DNA from 3 places in the Paenibacillus sp. PvR098 genome. Region 3 is predicted to be linked to each of the others. Evidence: riboswitches for the same ligand, from Rfam matches in the RefSeq annotation. Region 3 holds a riboswitch; each other region holds the start of a gene.
What was found. Region 3 has a riboswitch for cyclic di-GMP ahead of JOE45_RS08720 (hypothetical protein). Riboswitches for the same ligand answer to the same signal wherever they lie in the genome.
Positions count from the first base shown of each region.

Region 1: linked by a shared signal. The riboswitch ahead of JOE45_RS24055 (Spo0E family sporulation regulatory protein-aspartic acid phosphatase) and the one ahead of JOE45_RS08720 (hypothetical protein) in region 3 are both predicted to bind cyclic di-GMP.
Region 2: linked by a shared signal. The riboswitch ahead of JOE45_RS03095 (sensor domain-containing diguanylate cyclase) and the one ahead of JOE45_RS08720 (hypothetical protein) in region 3 are both predicted to bind cyclic di-GMP.

Region 1 covers NZ_JAFIBU010000001.1:612,290-617,825, reverse strand. The annotation lists gene JOE45_RS03085 (stalk domain-containing protein) at 1-934, opposite strand, end outside; gene JOE45_RS03080 (HD-GYP domain-containing protein) at 1,062-1,700, opposite strand; gene JOE45_RS24055 (Spo0E family sporulation regulatory protein-aspartic acid phosphatase) at 1,750-1,935, opposite strand; cyclic di-GMP riboswitch class I at 2,003-2,091, opposite strand; gene JOE45_RS03070 (ABC transporter ATP-binding protein) at 2,367-2,993, opposite strand; gene JOE45_RS03065 (ABC transporter ATP-binding protein) at 2,983-3,912, opposite strand; gene JOE45_RS03060 (ABC transporter permease) at 3,958-4,824, opposite strand; gene JOE45_RS03055 (ABC transporter permease) at 4,821-5,536, opposite strand, start outside.
Region 2 covers NZ_JAFIBU010000001.1:617,881-623,416, forward strand. The annotation lists gene JOE45_RS03085 (stalk domain-containing protein) at 1-655, shown strand, start outside; gene JOE45_RS03090 (cyclase family protein) at 783-1,304, shown strand; gene JOE45_RS03095 (sensor domain-containing diguanylate cyclase) at 1,434-2,318, opposite strand; cyclic di-GMP riboswitch class I at 2,414-2,508, opposite strand; gene JOE45_RS03100 (iron-containing alcohol dehydrogenase family protein) at 2,682-3,767, shown strand; gene JOE45_RS03105 (PIG-L deacetylase family protein) at 3,963-4,619, shown strand; gene JOE45_RS03110 (hypothetical protein) at 4,686-4,985, shown strand; gene JOE45_RS03115 (hypothetical protein) at 5,009-5,293, shown strand; gene JOE45_RS03120 (multicopper oxidase domain-containing protein) at 5,314-5,536, shown strand, end outside.
Region 3 covers NZ_JAFIBU010000001.1:1,743,937-1,749,472, reverse strand. The annotation lists gene ytvI (sporulation integral membrane protein YtvI) at 1-547, opposite strand, end outside; gene JOE45_RS08730 (iron-sulfur cluster assembly accessory protein) at 933-1,235, shown strand; gene JOE45_RS08725 (YuzB family protein) at 1,286-1,507, shown strand; cyclic di-GMP riboswitch class I at 1,784-1,875, shown strand; gene JOE45_RS08720 (hypothetical protein) at 1,959-2,258, shown strand; gene JOE45_RS08715 (THUMP domain-containing class I SAM-dependent RNA methyltransferase) at 2,437-3,615, opposite strand; gene JOE45_RS08710 (O-methyltransferase) at 3,802-4,461, shown strand; gene aspA (aspartate ammonia-lyase) at 4,540-5,536, shown strand, end outside.

The DNA of each region.
Region 1 (5,536 bases), 1.1 Mb from region 3:
GATAACCGACTGGATATTCTCTTGCTGGGTGCATGCGAATCGGATCCGGAGTTTCATAACCGTCAAAATCCAGTGGAACATAAGGATCTCCTGGAGCCGGAGATACAGTCATCTGCAGCTCGGTTTCTTCCCCGTAGCCAAACATGATGACGACATAATCCCCGACCATTTCAATTCCTGCCTCCGTAACATGAGGCATTAAGAAGGGCTTGCGGTGATACGGCGCGTCAAACAACGCATCGACAGACTCCACGAGCGTTCCGGTATAGAAGGAAACATCCTCCCCGACGCCAAAGGAATATCCGGCATATCTTGCGCGATCGGAAGGTGTAGCCCCTGTAAACCCTGGCAAGCCTTTCTTCTCATCGTGTAACGAGACTGGTGAGATCGTCTGTGCCACTCGGTTCGCAAACAAATACTGCGCATGATTTTTAGCTGCCAACGTCAAACTGCCGTTAAGCTTTAAAGGCTTTAACCCGTACAGTATTCGATAATCATTGATCGCTTTCAGACCTAGCCGATGGTTCTCCGTGAACTCAGAAGGAATCTCGCTTACAGGGTTGTCCGCTACCTTAAACTTCCAATTCAACTTGACTGCTTCGTAGCCTGAGAATTGCAGCTCCACTTCAACCGAATGCTCTCCAGGCTGTAAAGCAGTAGTCGGTGTATAAATAAAGCTCATCGATTCGTTATCCCATGTTCCCGAAACAAGATCTTGATCCAGCTTCATACGAAACGTATTCACCTGCAGTTCGTTCCGGTTACTAAGTTCAAATCCGATGTCCGGTTTGGAAATACCAACCGTTCCTTTAGGATACGACATATAAGAAAAGGATGAAGCCTCCGCCCGTGGCGCCGGAATGGCCAGCATAGCCATCGTAATCCAGAAGGCAAGTAAGATCTTCCACGTTTTGGACACGATTACCCTATTCAATTATAATTCCCCTCCAATCATAGTTGCTCGGTTTCTCTCAGTCCGCTCTATTATTATTTCATTACCCTCCCCCGGTTTTCCTTCTGCAAAATCAAAAAAAGCCACCTATCAATATCGATGACATATTTCACTGCTGCATGATTTCCGGATGATATACTGATCTAGCAAAATAAGAAGCAGAATGGACAGAATCCCTTTGAATATAAGCCAATATGATATCTTGTATCGTGAGAAACACCTGGACATAACGACCGTCAAATTGTGAATAACTCTGCCGAATAAGCTCTTCACGAGCATGTTGAATGGACATGCCCTTTTTATATGGAAGATCCGAAATCATACTATCGAAAGCATCCAATATGGAGCAAATGCGAGCATACAACGGAATATCGGTTCCTTGCAACCCTGTCGGGTAACCCGTACCGTCCCAACGCTCATGATGATAATGTATGGTATCTATGATGTCTTGATCTGTAATTCCTTCCATAATGGCCATCTGAACACCAAAAAAAGCATGGCGCTTCATAAATTTCCACTCTTCCTGTGTCAGTGAGGATTTCTTTTTAAGAATGGATTCATGGATGTGTACCTTGCCCATATCGTGTAAACAGCAGCCTGCAATTAATTTTTGGGTCTGCTGTTCATCGTAATTCAGATAAGCAGCCATCAATTTAGCCATTTTCCCTATCCTGATGCTGTGCTCATAGGTCGCTATATCTTTTACTAATAATTGTGTAAGTCCATTCACCGCCTGATTACCGATCATCGACATCATCCTTTCCGGTTACAAGCTCTCTCTTGCCTCTCTACTCATTTTACATAAGCCGCTTAGTGTATTCCTGGTACCTAATAATAGCGCAATCCAATTCTTTGCTTATTGCATTAACTTCCGGGTCAGATAGACTATGTTTGATGTTGAAAATCCCATGCATTCGAGTCCGGATCGTCTCAATTTCTTCCGATAAGTGTTGGAGACGCTTTTCATTGAAGACCCCGTACATGTCCTCTCACCTCCCGCACAAGTTGTAAAAAAAAAGCCCTCCGAATGAAGGGCTTTTCCGACCTCATTCCGGCGGCTGGCTGGCATGGTGTGTTTCCACACGGTAGCCCCTATAGCTTTGCGACACCACTTTTCAATGGCTGTGCCTTTATCGGACCATCATTTTATGTAAAATGTTGGTTTTTTGTGTGTGAATCAGATGAATAATGTAAGACTTTCGACATGGATAGTGTATAAAAAAGCAGTTTCGACAATCTGTGCTTACATTCTAACACATTTCCCACATTTTTACTATAATTTTCCTTGCTTCAGAACTAGATTTTATGATGTCGCACTAGGCATTCATGCATAATAAAATGCACCAGCCGCGATATAAATTCGCCGTTGATGCATTTTATTAAACCTTGGAACTAAAATTCACTACCATCAGCTTCATTGCGGAACCCTTGATGATTCCTTGAAGAAGTCCCACTCCATTACTCTGCTGCAGAGCCGGTGAATCAGATGCTTATCATGACTGATCACAAGTACACCCATGCCCCGCTTCTCGGCTATTTCCAGCACAGCATGCCATATTTGGGCTTGAGTAATAGCATCAAGCATCGTGGTGATCTCATCGGCAATCAGGAAACGGGTCATCGGACCAAGCGCACGGGCGATGCAGAATCGTTGGAGCTCGCCACCGGAAAGCTCGCTGGGTCGACGGTTAAGCCATTCCTCCATAATCCCTAAGGAGGCAAGAAGGTCTTCATCGGGCTCCCAACTCTCCTTAAGGATCGCCCGCATGCGCCAACGCGGATTGACTGCCTTCTCCGGATGCTGAAATATCAGCTGAACCGGATGATAACCCTTCGTGGGCGCAGGAGCGCCATCGAGCAGTACCGTTCCCTCGGTCAGCTTTTCATAGCCTGCCAGAATGCGAGACAACGTGGATTTCCCACAGCCGCTCGGCCCGACAAGTCCTACCACTTCACGCGGCCGGATCACGAGATCCAGATTTCTAAAAATCCAAGGAGCCCCTTCGTAATGAAAACCAAGATTTCGTCCTTCAAGTAGCATGAATGCACCTCACCAATCCTCCGTTCAGCTCACGCATGTCAGGTAAAGAATGCATGCATTCAGCAGTGGCCATCTGACAGCGCGGGGCAAACCTGCAGCCCGGCGGCAGCTCGTTCGGATGAGGCTGGGAGCCGGGAAACGACACAAACCCGTTTTGCGGTAGCGCTCTCCACAGTGCCTTGCTGTATGGGTGGCGCAGCCATTCCCCGCTGCCGCAGAAGTCCTCAGGACGAGCCGTCTCAACGGTCGTTCCGGCATAGATGATCGCCACTTTATGAGCGATTTGAAGCGCGGCTTCTACATCGTGAGTAATGAACAGCACTCCGCACCCTTGGTCGGCCAGCTCTTTGAAGAAGCCGAGCGCTTCTCGAACGATGGCTGCGTCGAGGCCGGGGGTTGGTTCATCCGCAATGACTAATCTTGCCCCGCTGACGGCCGCTGTGGAGACCAGCACACGTCGAGCCATCCCTCCGGACAATTCAAAAGGGTACATCTGCTCCACTTTGGGGGAAAGCCCATATCGCTCAAAAACGTTCCGCTGTTGCTTGACCGCATCCTTCGTATCTCCACGCTTGGTTCGGACCTGAGCTCCAACACGCATCAGCGGATCGAGATAATTGACCGATTGCGGTACAAGAGCGATCTCACGACCCCTTAGCGCTGCTTGCCTGGCAGACGTGAGCTCCTCTCCTTCATAACGAATCTTACCCGATATCTCCGCATTGTCGGGAAGAATTCCCAATATAGCATGGGCCAGCAAGCTTTTACCCGCGCCGCTTGAGCCCACCAATGCAACGATCTCTCCTGCATTCACAGTAACATTCAACCCATGCACCACGCTTAGCTTGCTTTGCCGGAAACCTTGGATATACTGCAGGAACGAGATGCTCAAATCATTCACTTCCAAAAGAACAGTCATTCCCGCATGAACCTCCCTTTTTGTTCGCCTAATGGCCTCATACAGTTACTCATTAGACCGATGCGAGTCCAACAGCAAACGTATATTTTCTCCTGCCGTGTCGAAGGAACGTACTACAAGCAGCAAGCAGAGGCCTGGAAAAAACGCCAACCACCAAAGGCCGGTAGATAAATATCGCATCGACTCGGATAGGATAATACCGATAGCGGGTTGATGAGGAGACAATCCCATACCTAAAAAAGAAATAGCGGCTTCATGAAGAATCGCATGTGGGAACACGAGCAGCAAGCCTACCATCATCTGGGGAATCAGATGGGGCATCATATGCCTAACGGCGACCCACCAGCGCGACTTGCCCATTCTACGCGAGATTTGGATGAACTCAGACGAACGCAGCTGCAGCACCTCTGCACGGATCACACGCGCCAGACTCGGCCAATGAGTCAAAGCAATCCCGATGACAACCCCTCTGACACCTCCGCCTAGTACAAAGCTGATTAATATAAGTGTAACTAGATGCGGCACGCTCAAAAACAAGTCGATCAACCAACCGATGATTCGATCGACTGTTTTACCCATAGTTGCGGCGAGCATTCCTAGAATGACCGCGATGCTTACACTCACGGCAGCAGCCATCATACCCACCTGAATACTTAAGTTTAAACCCTTTAGTGTGCGTGTGAACATATCTCTACCCAGCCAATCTGTACCGAAAGGATGCGAAAGAGACGGGATTAAATTACGCATTTCGAGATTAGTGGATAAACTCACATCATCCAACAACAGCCCAGTGAGCCATGTCCCCACGATTAAAGCAGCAGATGCAGCAGCCATGAGCAACGCCCGCTGTCTGTGATTGAATTTGGATGTAAAACGCTTGTTATTGCGTTCAGGGACGAACAAACTACTCATACGGAACGTCCCTCCCTGATCCTTGGATCTACCGCACGGTATATCAAATCCGCCGCGGTGTTACCGGAAAAGACGAATACCGCGCTGAACAGAACGATTCCAAGCAAAAGCGGGACATCGCCCCGCAAACCCGCCTCCACTGTAGCCTGACCCAATCCTGGATATGAAAATACTTGCTCCGCCAGAACGGCCCCTCCAAACAGCTCGCTGAAGGCTGTAAACTGCAGCGTCACCGCCGGCAGAGCCACCCCGCGGAGTCCGTGTCTCCAAAACAGCTTCAATCCACGCTCACCGCGGGCTCTCGCAAACAAAATATAGTCGCTCGATAGCACATCGAGCAGCTTCTGCCTCGTATGCAGGGCTATAGAGGCGATTCCGATGATGCTCAACGTCAATGCAGGCAGCACCATATGATATATCCGGTCTCCCCAGGTTACGTTCTCGGTCAGTGTACCCGCCGGAACGCCCAAGCCTACCGGAAACCAGCCGAGCCATACCGCAAAAACAATGAGCAGCACCAAACCCAACCAAAAGGCTGGTGTGGATGCCAGCGTGTAGCAATACCATTTGATCAGCTTATCCACCCAGGTATCTTTGTTCATCGCAGCTATGACACCCGCGGTAAATCCGATAAGTCCCGATAATACCCATGAGACTCCCATCAATGCAATGGAGTTCGCAAACCGTTCTCCAATCACTTCCACCACAGGAA
Region 2 (5,536 bases), 1.1 Mb from region 3:
CACTCTGAAGGATGAATCGGGACAACCGGTAAAGCTGCTGCTTAACAGTCCGAGTAACGACAATCAATTGAAAAACAGCGTGATCCTGATTCCGGCCGAGCCACTGAAGCCGGACATGCTGTATTCCGCTTATGTGAGGCTGAATGTAACCGAGAACGGCCTTTCTAGAACAATTCAGAAAGCTTGGGATTTTCACACGGAGCCGGTTTCTGGCATTGGAAAGCAAAAACTACACAAGGACGTTGCGGCCTATGTCAGGTTGACGAAGCAACAAGGCGGCATCAATCATGTGGTTACTTTCAAGCTGGATGATGATGATTATACGCTGGATGATGTATCGTATCTACTGAAGAGGCAGCCGTTTATTCTGGAAGGGACGTCCTATTTATGGGTGAGAGACTTGGCCGATGCTCTAGGAGCTTCCGTCACTTGGGATGACAGCCGCAAAGCCGCGATCTACACCAAGAACGGCCGAGAAATCACTTTCTTTACGGGACGTAACGTATATTCTATTAATGGGAAGGAATATACGACCGACTCACCGGCCCGATTGGAGGAGGAGCTCACAATGATCCCGGTTCGTTTACTTTCAGAAGTATTGGGAGCTCATGTAGAATACATGCAGGAAACGCGGAGCGTTAAGATCATGTATTGACACTCCTAGCTTAAGCTGTGTTTTGTCCCACGGGTAAGGCACAGCAAAATAAAGCACAGCTGATCAAGATCGTAGATGCAGTTAGGTTAAATTAAGACTAACGAGGGTCACATCTGGAGGTTACACCATGAGGGTTATTGATTTATCGGAGCCAATATTTCATAGAATGCCTGTTTATCCAGGCGATCCGGAAGTGAAAGTTGAAGTGATCCATTCCTACGAGAAGCAATCATGGGAGCTGCGTCAATTGACTTTGGGAACGCATACCGGTACTCATGTAGATGCTTTTTCGCATATGCATAGGCAGGGTAAAGCCATCGATGAGATTCCTATTGAACGTTTTTTCGGGACGTCACAAGTTGTAAGTTTATTCTCGGAATGGCCGGTGAATAAAGGATTATTTTTTAAAGAAGAAATCGGGATGGAGTGGTTTGAACGCATCCATCAATCAAGCCCGACTTTTGTAGGAGGGAAGATCACGGAGGATTTGGAAAGGGCACTTCTTGGCATTGGAATCATAACTTATACCAACTTGGTTCATTTGGAATTGCTGCCATTAGGCAAAGACTTCATGTTTTATGGCTTTCCTCTTCACATTAAGCAGGGCGATGGGTCTCCTGTGAGAGCCGTTGCTGTACTTGATACATAACAGAGCACAATGTCGACCATAGAATAAACGCCCAAAAAGGAATCCCATGGTTAGCGCAGGGATTCCTTTTTGGCCGGAAAGCCGTCGGTTATATGAGAAAGTTATCCTCGCTTACAGCTTAGTCATTGTTCACACGATACAAATCATGTTCCGTCCGTTATTTTTTGCTGAATACAGCGCTTTATCGGTTTCTTCCATCATATCTTGCATGTTGAAATCGGATGATTTGGTAATGATACCCATGGATACGGTTACAGTTAGAGTTAAATCCCCCACAGGAATTTGTAAATCTTGTATCGCGGAATGAACTCTTCTCGCGACGCTCAATGCTTCTGCTTCATCTGTTTCCGGTAAGAGTATGGCGAACTCTTCTCCGCCGATCCTAGCGCAAATATCCGTTTCTCTTGTGTTTTCAAGCACGGTATCTGCTATTTTGATCAATACTTCATCTCCAACAAAATGGCCGTGACGATCGTTTATATTTTTGAAGCGGTCGATGTCCAAAATGATAAAAGAAATGGGATGATGATATCGACTGGCTCTAGCCATTTCTTCTATAAATTTCTTTTCCAAATATCTGCGGTTGTGAAGAGAGGTTAGAGTATCTGATATCGCTAACTCGATTAATTTTTCTTCCATGATTTTACGTTCTGTAATATTGATGTGAGAAATCGTAGCACCCTTAATTTCCGATTTGACAAGAAGAGGAGTCACATTCATCAAGAACCATCTTTTCTCATACGCGGAATCACAGGGGTACTCATAAGTAAAGTTCGGCTTGTTCCCAAAGAGAACGGAGAGGATTCCTTCGAGCACTTCTCTGTTTTCTCCACAATAATCAAAATAATTGGCACCGATACCGCAAGCGGCCAAATCACCGCCATTATTGGAGGCAAACGAAATCCACGACTCATTGACAAAAATAATCGTTCCTTTTGTATCGATCAAAGCAATCTGGTCTATCAGTGAGTTCACAATAGCAAGACTCAAGTGTTCAACATTAGATGAAACCATGACCAATCGCCCCTAACCAGCAGAATCTCGAAATAGGTATACATGAACACCTCTCAATCCGCAAAAATAACCCCCCAGAATAAGGGGGGCCTCATACTGGCAGCTGGCTGGCATATTGTACAAGAAGATGTACAGTTTAGCCCCTGTAGTTTTGCGGCCTTATTTTTCAATAAGTGTGCCCGTCATATTGTATTTGTTTCTTGATCATTAATACAAAGTCATCTTTATCCTTTATTATAATCTTGTTATGTTAAGTTGTCACTGCGGTTTCGACAAATAACAACATTAAATGCGAACTATTTCTTGATATAATGTAGATATGGCTATTTAAATATCCAGACACTATCCGCAGGAGGAAAGACAATGAATGGAGTTCACTTCGTTTTGGGATCCCCAAACGCCTACATCCACGAACCTGGTATTTTGCGTAAGGCTGGAGAATGGATAGGAAAATACGGCAGATCCGTATTTATCGTAAGCGGCGAGAAATCTTGGAACAGCTGCGGAAGCCGGTTGGCCTTCAGCTTGGATGAGTCGGGAATTCGTTATGAGATGCATCGATACCGTGGAGAATGTTCCTATGAAGAAATGGAACGATTGAAAGCGCTTGTGGATTCGGGTGTAGATCTGATCTGCGGCGTGGGGGGCGGGAAAGTAATGGATACCTCTAAAGCTCTGGCTGATGCCCTAGGCAAACCGTTTGTGGCCATCCCCACCTTGGCTGCAACATGTGCAGCTGTCGCCAATCTATCGATCATGTACACTGAAGACGGTGTTTACTTGAATTTTCCCGTTTATGTCCGGGGGACGCTGCTTTGTTTAGTGGATACGGAGATCATTGCACAAGCTCCTGCTCGTTATTTGGCCGCGGGCATTGCGGATACATTGGCGAAGTGGATCGAAGCGCCGATGTCTGCCACCGGGAGAAAGCATAATCTCCCAACGATTGGCGGACTTCAGGCGGCCAAGCTTTGTTATGACACGCTGATTCAGCACAGCGCACAGGCGCTGGAGGATGCCCGACAAGGAATACCAAGCGAAGCGCTTCAGCAAGTTATCGATGCGAATATTTTATTCAGCGGATTGGTAGGCGGGCTTGGAGAAGACAATTGCCGAACAGCAGCGGCTCATGCGATACATAATGGTCTGACCGCCATCCAAGACACCCATGAGGCTTATCATGGGGAAAAGGTGGCATACGGCATTTTAGTACAACTTGTCTTGGAACACCGGTCAAAGCATGAGATGGACGAGATGCTGGCGTTTTATAAAGAAGTCGGGCTCCCGCATCGGCTTGACCAGATAGGAATTCATAGGGAGTTAACGAATGAGGAATGGAATGAGATTGCGCGGGTGTCGCTTCTTCCGGAAGGCACGATGGCTAATATGCCGTTTGCCATTTCAAGCGAGATGGTCATCCGTGCGATTAGAGAAGTAGAGAGCTGGTAACGAGTTATCATCGCAGGGAATACCCATGACAAATGTCATGGGTATTTTTGTTGCCTATTAAAATATGACTAGCTCTCTCCGCGTTAACCGTTTCTTTTAGCCATTGATTTACATACACCTATCATAGAAAAAGAAAAGGTATCCGTCTGTTTAAAATAATCTTACTAACATCACAGAAAGGAGAGATGACCAATAATGAAGAAACACGTCCTTATTATTGCTGCTCATCCTGACGATGAACTGCTGGGCTCGGGAGGGACGATAAAAAAATTGATTCAAAATGGATTTGAGGTGATTACTGTCATCACCGCCAGGGGCCGACCGGAGGAAGATCATCATATACGGCAGTTTGCCATGAGAGCGAACCAGCATTTGGGGATCAAAGATGTTATTTTTTTGAATTTCCCCAATTTGGAATTGGAATGCTCTCCGCTGCATGTAATTAACAAAAACATCGAAAAAATAATTCTTCAGTATGACCCTGCTATGATTTTTACTCACCATTACGGTGATTTAAACCGAGATCATCAAATTACGTATCAAGCCGTAATGACGGCTGTGCGGCCCCTCCCCGGCAGCTCTCCCATAGAAATATTATGTTTTGAAACGGTGTCCTCCACTGAATGGACAGGGCATACCAATGATAAAACATTTAAACCCAATTATTACGTTGACATCAGCGATACGATATATGACAAACTGGCTGCACTAAAGCATTACGAAGTCGAGATGCGTTCGTTTCCTCATCCGCGGTCCTATGATGGAGTGACGTATTTAGCCCGTGTCCGTGGAATGACGGTTGGGGTCCCTTATGCGGAAGCATTCGAAATCATACGAAAGATATGGAAATGACGAAATGAGCATACATCCATAGCATGTTGATTCCGTATGGATTATTCATTTGAGGAGGAAGCACGTATGAGTACAACGAGTTCAGGCTCTACATTACCCGAGAACGAAATGTTTATAGAGATGCTTGGCCAACATATTCTAATCGTTACCAAATCGGCGCAGTTAAATATTTTGGGTCAAACATTCAGGGGCATATTTACCGGCAAGCTATGCCATGTTGCAGACGGCTACATCACGCTCGATCCGGTTATTATCAAAATGTTTAATGCGCCTTTTTATCGTTTTCCTACACCGCTCCAATACCCGATTGAGCAAATCGCCAATTTTATGCCGTTTGATCCCGAGACCCGTTTGCCGCTAACTTAAATCAGATATGGAGGTCATCATTTATGCATGATAGGCAGGCACATGATATCCACATCCTTCGTCGAAAGTCCATAAGTGAAGCTTTTGAACAGGGTATTGGAAGAAGGGTGTTCCTCTTGATTCCTCAGTATCCCTTCATGATGATTGGACGAATCGATAGAATGGTTAGCGATTTTGTGGTTCTCGAAGCGGAAACAACAAATATTAACGAATTGGACGGACGTATGATCAGCGTTCATATTGATCAAATTGAAGTGTTTTATATTGAAGGAAAACACGGTGTAAAGATTCCCCGATTAGACTGCTAGTCCAGAAAGGAGGAAATCTCTTGCTTAGATGCTTTCACATTGTAGCCATCCCGGTACGTATGGTCATCAACAGCTTCGGAGATCACGACCCCAACGGGATGATGTATGTTCTTAAAGAGAATGAAAGCCGGGTAAAAGAAGAGACTGCCCACAATCCGTTTACCCCCGTCGACTTGGTTCAACCGTTAGTTATTCGGGCAAATATAGGGGATGAAATAGAAGTTTTGTTTGAGAATCAGCTTC
Region 3 (5,536 bases):
CGATGCTTAAGAAATAAGCCAAAATGATCCCGATCGCAAAATTAACCACAAAGGTTGAGAAAGAGGTTAATGCCGTAAATGTGCCCGTGAGAAAGCCGGTAACAAATTGGGTTATTTTACTCGTAATGGCCGTTGAATATTCTTGGGCCTGTTCTATCAGATCCTGCGTAGGGAGCGGTCCCAAATAGTCCTGAAGCGCTACGGAGCGCTCAATGATTTCTCTTTCCATGACGGCTGTATATTCGGGAAACTTGTCTTTGAGATTTAAAATCTGAGTTGTAAAAATAGCGCCCAATCCGGTTATCGCACCGAGTATGACCAAAATAAACAAGATGGTCGAAATGCCTGAGGCAATCGATTTTTTGATTCCTCTGCGGTGCAGCCATCTCGCCGGCGGTTCGATGATCATGTAAATGAGGAACGCAAAGAAGATCGGCGTTGCAATCCGATACAAGAAACTGAAAATGTACATAAACAAGTACACCGTCAAAATCAGGAGAGCAATGTCGAAGATAGTTTTGTAATATTTGCGGTAAAAAGTAATCATTTAGTCACCTCAGGTTCATCATTCATCTGCGGCTTGAGTATATCCTTTGGCCGCCCATAACTTCATTTCTTTTATCATTTGGCGCAAAATCGTATCCTTTGCCCGTCTGATTTTACTTGACTTTAACGACAACCGTCGGATATATGCGGTCCGCTCAAGCACGCCGTTGTCTTCCAAAGTAGAGCAGCGCGTCCGTCAGAGATATGGGGCTAACTTCCATTTTATATAACAACTCGTAGAATAGCAACTGAGGGGCTTGTGAGGATCATAAGAGAGGATAGATTAGAAATCGCTATTATGATATCATAGAACGACAAAGGTTGCTTTCGTTCTCATATTTCTATACAATAAGGGGAAAACGATAAGCTGTGGGAGATGTGAAGTCATGAATTGCAAAATTTCGCGTAATGCTGCCAAGGTGCTATTGGCCGAAATAGAGAAAGAAGAAAACAAAGAATTGAAGCTTCGCATATACGTGACGCACTCGCATGGGGACCATGCACATTACGGTATGGGAATGGACACGCCTACGGAAAACGATGTTGTCGTCTCGACGGACAAGGGCATCGATGTTATCCTTCAGAAGGACGATCCGTTTCTGGACGGTATTCGGATCGATTACTTCTATACGCCTGAGGAAGGCTTTTCGGTGACCAATCCTGCCAAAGGCAATCACGGTGATCATTGATTGTTTTTCAGGTTCATTAAAGGTAACCGACTTAGAAAGGAAACACCTGTATGGCCAACGATATACGGATCTGTGATAAATGTAAGCATATGAGAATGAAAACGGCTTTACCGAAGCTCCAGAAGCTGGTGCCTGATGCAGAAATCAAGGTGGGGTGTAAATCCTACTGCGGACCTTGCTCACGGTTTGCCTTCATCTTCATTAACGGCCGGTACGTTACCGGCAAAACTGAGGACGAAGCGATTGAAAAGGCAAGTAAATATGTGAAGTAACGAAATAGCGGATGAAGAAGCGCTTTGTTGAGGGTGAGAGGATTAAGGCCCATAAGTGCTTCCGAATCCGCTATTTTTTCTTTTTACGAATGGGTTATGAGGTCTTGTCGTGACTATTCGAACCGCAAGAGGAGCAATTGTAGACTAAAAAAGTTGAAAATAGTTCCAAAGACTTAATGTATTTGTTGAAATTGGGAAATTTGAATTATGTATTCCTTAGGCCTTATCTTTTATTCTTAAGGGAATGAATTTCATAAAAAGACATTTTTCGAGCGTACTCGATAAAGGCAAACCAGGCGAAAGCCTGGGCGCGCAAAACTACAGGGGCTAAAGTGCTGGTTCCAGCGCTATGCCAGCCAGTTGTCGAAGGTACGGAGCGACGCATAGATATGCAAACCCCCGTACCCCGTTGGCGAGAGTCTGATTGTTGTTGAAAAAGGAGCGATAACGGATGCAGGGTCAGGATCGGAGCATCATGACGAGAAAAGGTTTTTACACAAAAGTGGGGGATGATTTCGTAGGCGTATTTTTGTCGAACGAGGGTCCGAAAATGTTCATCAACCGTGAGACCTATGAACTGATGGCACCATGCTGGGACGTCGAAATGGTAAAGGGACGCAGCAGTCAGATCATTAACTTTTACTGGCGCGGTGAAGTGAAGCTGTCCATAAGATGCGAAGCGGATAATGATGTATTCATGCCGTTGTTTGATTATTTGAGCTGCCGGGAAACTGCGGTTCGACTCGCTTGATTCTTCAGAAAAGAGTTCGGGGAGAAAGCATGAAAAAGAACCATTTCTATGGCAATGCTGCCGGAAGAAATGGTTCTTTTTTTTGCGAGCTTTTGTTCTAGGACTGCCTTAGAGCGAACATGGCCATATGGTAAAATGGAGGGTTTCCGAGTCCATCCCAGCTCTACTCAGCCCGAGTTTATGCCTCGGGGCTTTTCGGTTCATTGCTTTTACGCCAGCCGAATAAGCCTCCTGGGGCAAAATATTGGTAAAGGTTGCACTCAATACGGCCGTTGAAGAGCTTGCGTTTCTTGTCGGTTTTGCGCCCCATGTAATGCTCAAACTGTTTGTTCGGGCTCAGTATGAAGGCCGACCATGTGGGCAGCTGCTCGTACATATGACCGAATTGGCGTATAGCCCGTTCTGCTTCGCTCTGGTCGCCCAGACGCTCGCCGTAAGGCGGGTTGGTGACGATACATCCGTAGTCTCCCCGCGGAACGGCCTTGGCTACCGGAAGCACCTGAAGCGTCAGCTCCTTCGCCAGCCCGGCAGCCTTCGCCGCAGCCAACGCGACTTCAATCGCTCCCGGATCGATATCAGAGCCTGCAATCTGGAGAGGGATGTCATCCCGTACAAGATCATAGGCTTCCTCGCGGGCCTCGTCCCACAATTCCTGTGGCACGAGCGGCCATTCTTCGGAGTTGAAGCTGCGCCTGAGGCCGGGGGCCAAATTCCAGCCGATCATTGCGGCTTCGATCGGAATCGTGCCCGATCCGCAGAACGGATCGTATAGCGGGCGTTCCGCCTGCCAACGGCTAAGCAGCACCAAGGCCGCGGCCATGGTTTCTTTCAGCGGGGCTTCGGTGATGAGCTTGCGGTAGCCGCGCTTATGAAGTCCGGGACCTGTCGTGTCCAGCGTCAATGTGGCGATGTCGTTCAGAAGCGACACTTCGATGACGTAGCGGCCTTCTGTCTCACGATACCATTCTGTGCCGTAACGCTGCTTCATGCTTTCTACGACGGCTTTCTTAACGATGCCTTGACATGCCGGTACGCTGGACAGCTGCGACTTATGCGAACGTCCTTCCACGGGGAATTCCCCGTCCTCGGGAATCCAATCCGGCCAAGGCAGCGCCTTGACACCTTCGAACAGTTCGTCGAAGGTACGGGCTTCGAATTGTCCCATCTTGACGAGCACGCGGTCTGCCGTGCGAAGCCACAGGTTGGCGCGGCATATGGCCAAGTAGTCGCCAACGAACGTGACGCGTCCGTTCTCTACCGTGATCTGTTCATAGCCGAGATCACGGACCTCTCTGGCAACGACGGCCTCGAGCCCCATGGGGGAGGTGGCGATGATTTCAATGGAATCTAAAGACATGTTGAATTCACTCCGTATCTGTAATGAGAGGCGAAGGGCCCCGAATATCATCAGGTTGAACAAAGCTTGGAAAAGCCATACAATTAATTAGTATAGGCGATCGACAGTGATTATACAACGATAGCAAACCTCAGGGGCATAATTTGAGCGCCAAATCGCACGGAGTTGGGAAGGATGGAGAATATCATGACAGCACCATTAACGCCAGAACAGTATCCAGAACAGTATTTGGAAGCCCTTTTTGAGACAGATGAGCCATTAGAGCGGGTTAAAGTAGGCATTCGGGCCAACAACATGCCTGAAATCTCGATTGCCCCCGGTTATGGAAGGTTATTGACCATGTTGGTTCGTATTTCGGGGGCCCGGCAAGTGCTTGAAATCGGGGCGCTCGGAGGATACAGCGGCATTTGTCTGGCCCGTGGTTTGCCGCAAGACGGCAAGCTCGTATCGCTCGAGTTGAAGCAGGACTATGCCGACCTGGCGCATAAGCATCTTCGCGAGGCTGGGTTTGAAGGGAAGGTGGAGTACCGGGTTGGTGAAGCGCTGGACAGCCTGAAGGCACTCGATGCGGAAGGACGGAGGTTCGATCTGTTTTTCATTGACGCAGATAAAGGGAATTACCCGAATTACTTGGAGTGGGCGATCAAGCTGGGCCATCCCGGCGCTATTATTCTCGGGGACAACCTGCTCATGCGTGGGAAAGCAATGAATCCTGGAGAAAAAGGGAACGCGGTTACGAAGATGAGGCAATTTACTGAAGCTGTGGCGCGGGACCCAAGGCTCGAAGGCGTGCTGCTGCCCGCTTATGATGGTTTAGCGATAGCACGAGTCAGGGAATACTCATAAAATGAGAAGCTGTTTTCAAGTCCCGGTAGGGAAAGGGCGCTGCTGCACTAATGTTTTTCGTCGAGAGGAGGATGGGAATTGACACAGGTGCGAGTAGAAAAAGATTTTCTGGGCTCCAAGGAGGTTCCGTCTCAGGCTTACTATGGCATTCAGACGCTGCGGGCAGTGGAGAATTTTCCGATTACCGGTTACAAAATCCATACTGAATTGATTCGTGCGATGGGAATGGTCAAGAAAGCGGCCGCTGCCGCCAATATGGAAGTCAAACAGTTGAATCCGGGCATCGGCCAGGCCATCGTTCAGGCTGCACAGGAAATAGTAGACGGACAGTGGCACGATCAGTTTATCGTTGACCCGATTCAGGGAGGGGCAGGCACCTCCCTGAACATGAATGCGAACGAAGTGATTGCCAATCGGGCAATCGAGCTTCTTGGCGGAACCAAAGGCGATTATTTTTCGGTGAGCCCGAATACGCACGTCAATATGGCTCAATCGACTAACGACGCGTTCCCGACGGCCATCCATATTTCAACCCTCTCGTCGATTCAAAAGCTGCTTGGGACGATGCGCGAGCTGTACGCCGTCTTTGCTGAGAAAGCCCGGGCTTTCGATAGTATTATCAAAATGGGACGGACGCACCTGCAGGATGGGGTCCCAATTCGGCTAGGCCAAGAGTTCGAAGCTTATGCACGGGTGCTCCTTAGGGACATCGAACGCATCAGTCATTCGCAGCGGCATCTCTACGAAGTTAACATGGGGGCTACTGCTGTAGGAACCGGACTTAATGCAGATCCTAGATATATCGTGAGGGTGGTTGAGCTTCTGGCGGAAGAAAGCGGCCTTCCGTTAATCAGGGCTGAGCATCTGGTTGATGCTACGCAGAACACGGATGCTTACACGGAAGTGTCTTCTGCTTTGAAAGTGTGCATGATCAACATGTCCAAAGTCGCGAACGATTTGAGACTGATGGCTTCCGGACCGCGTGCCGGCCTTAGTGAAATTATGCTGCCTCCCCGTCAACCGGGTTCATCCATCATGCCGGGGAAGGTCAATCCGGTCATGTGCGAGGTTGTAA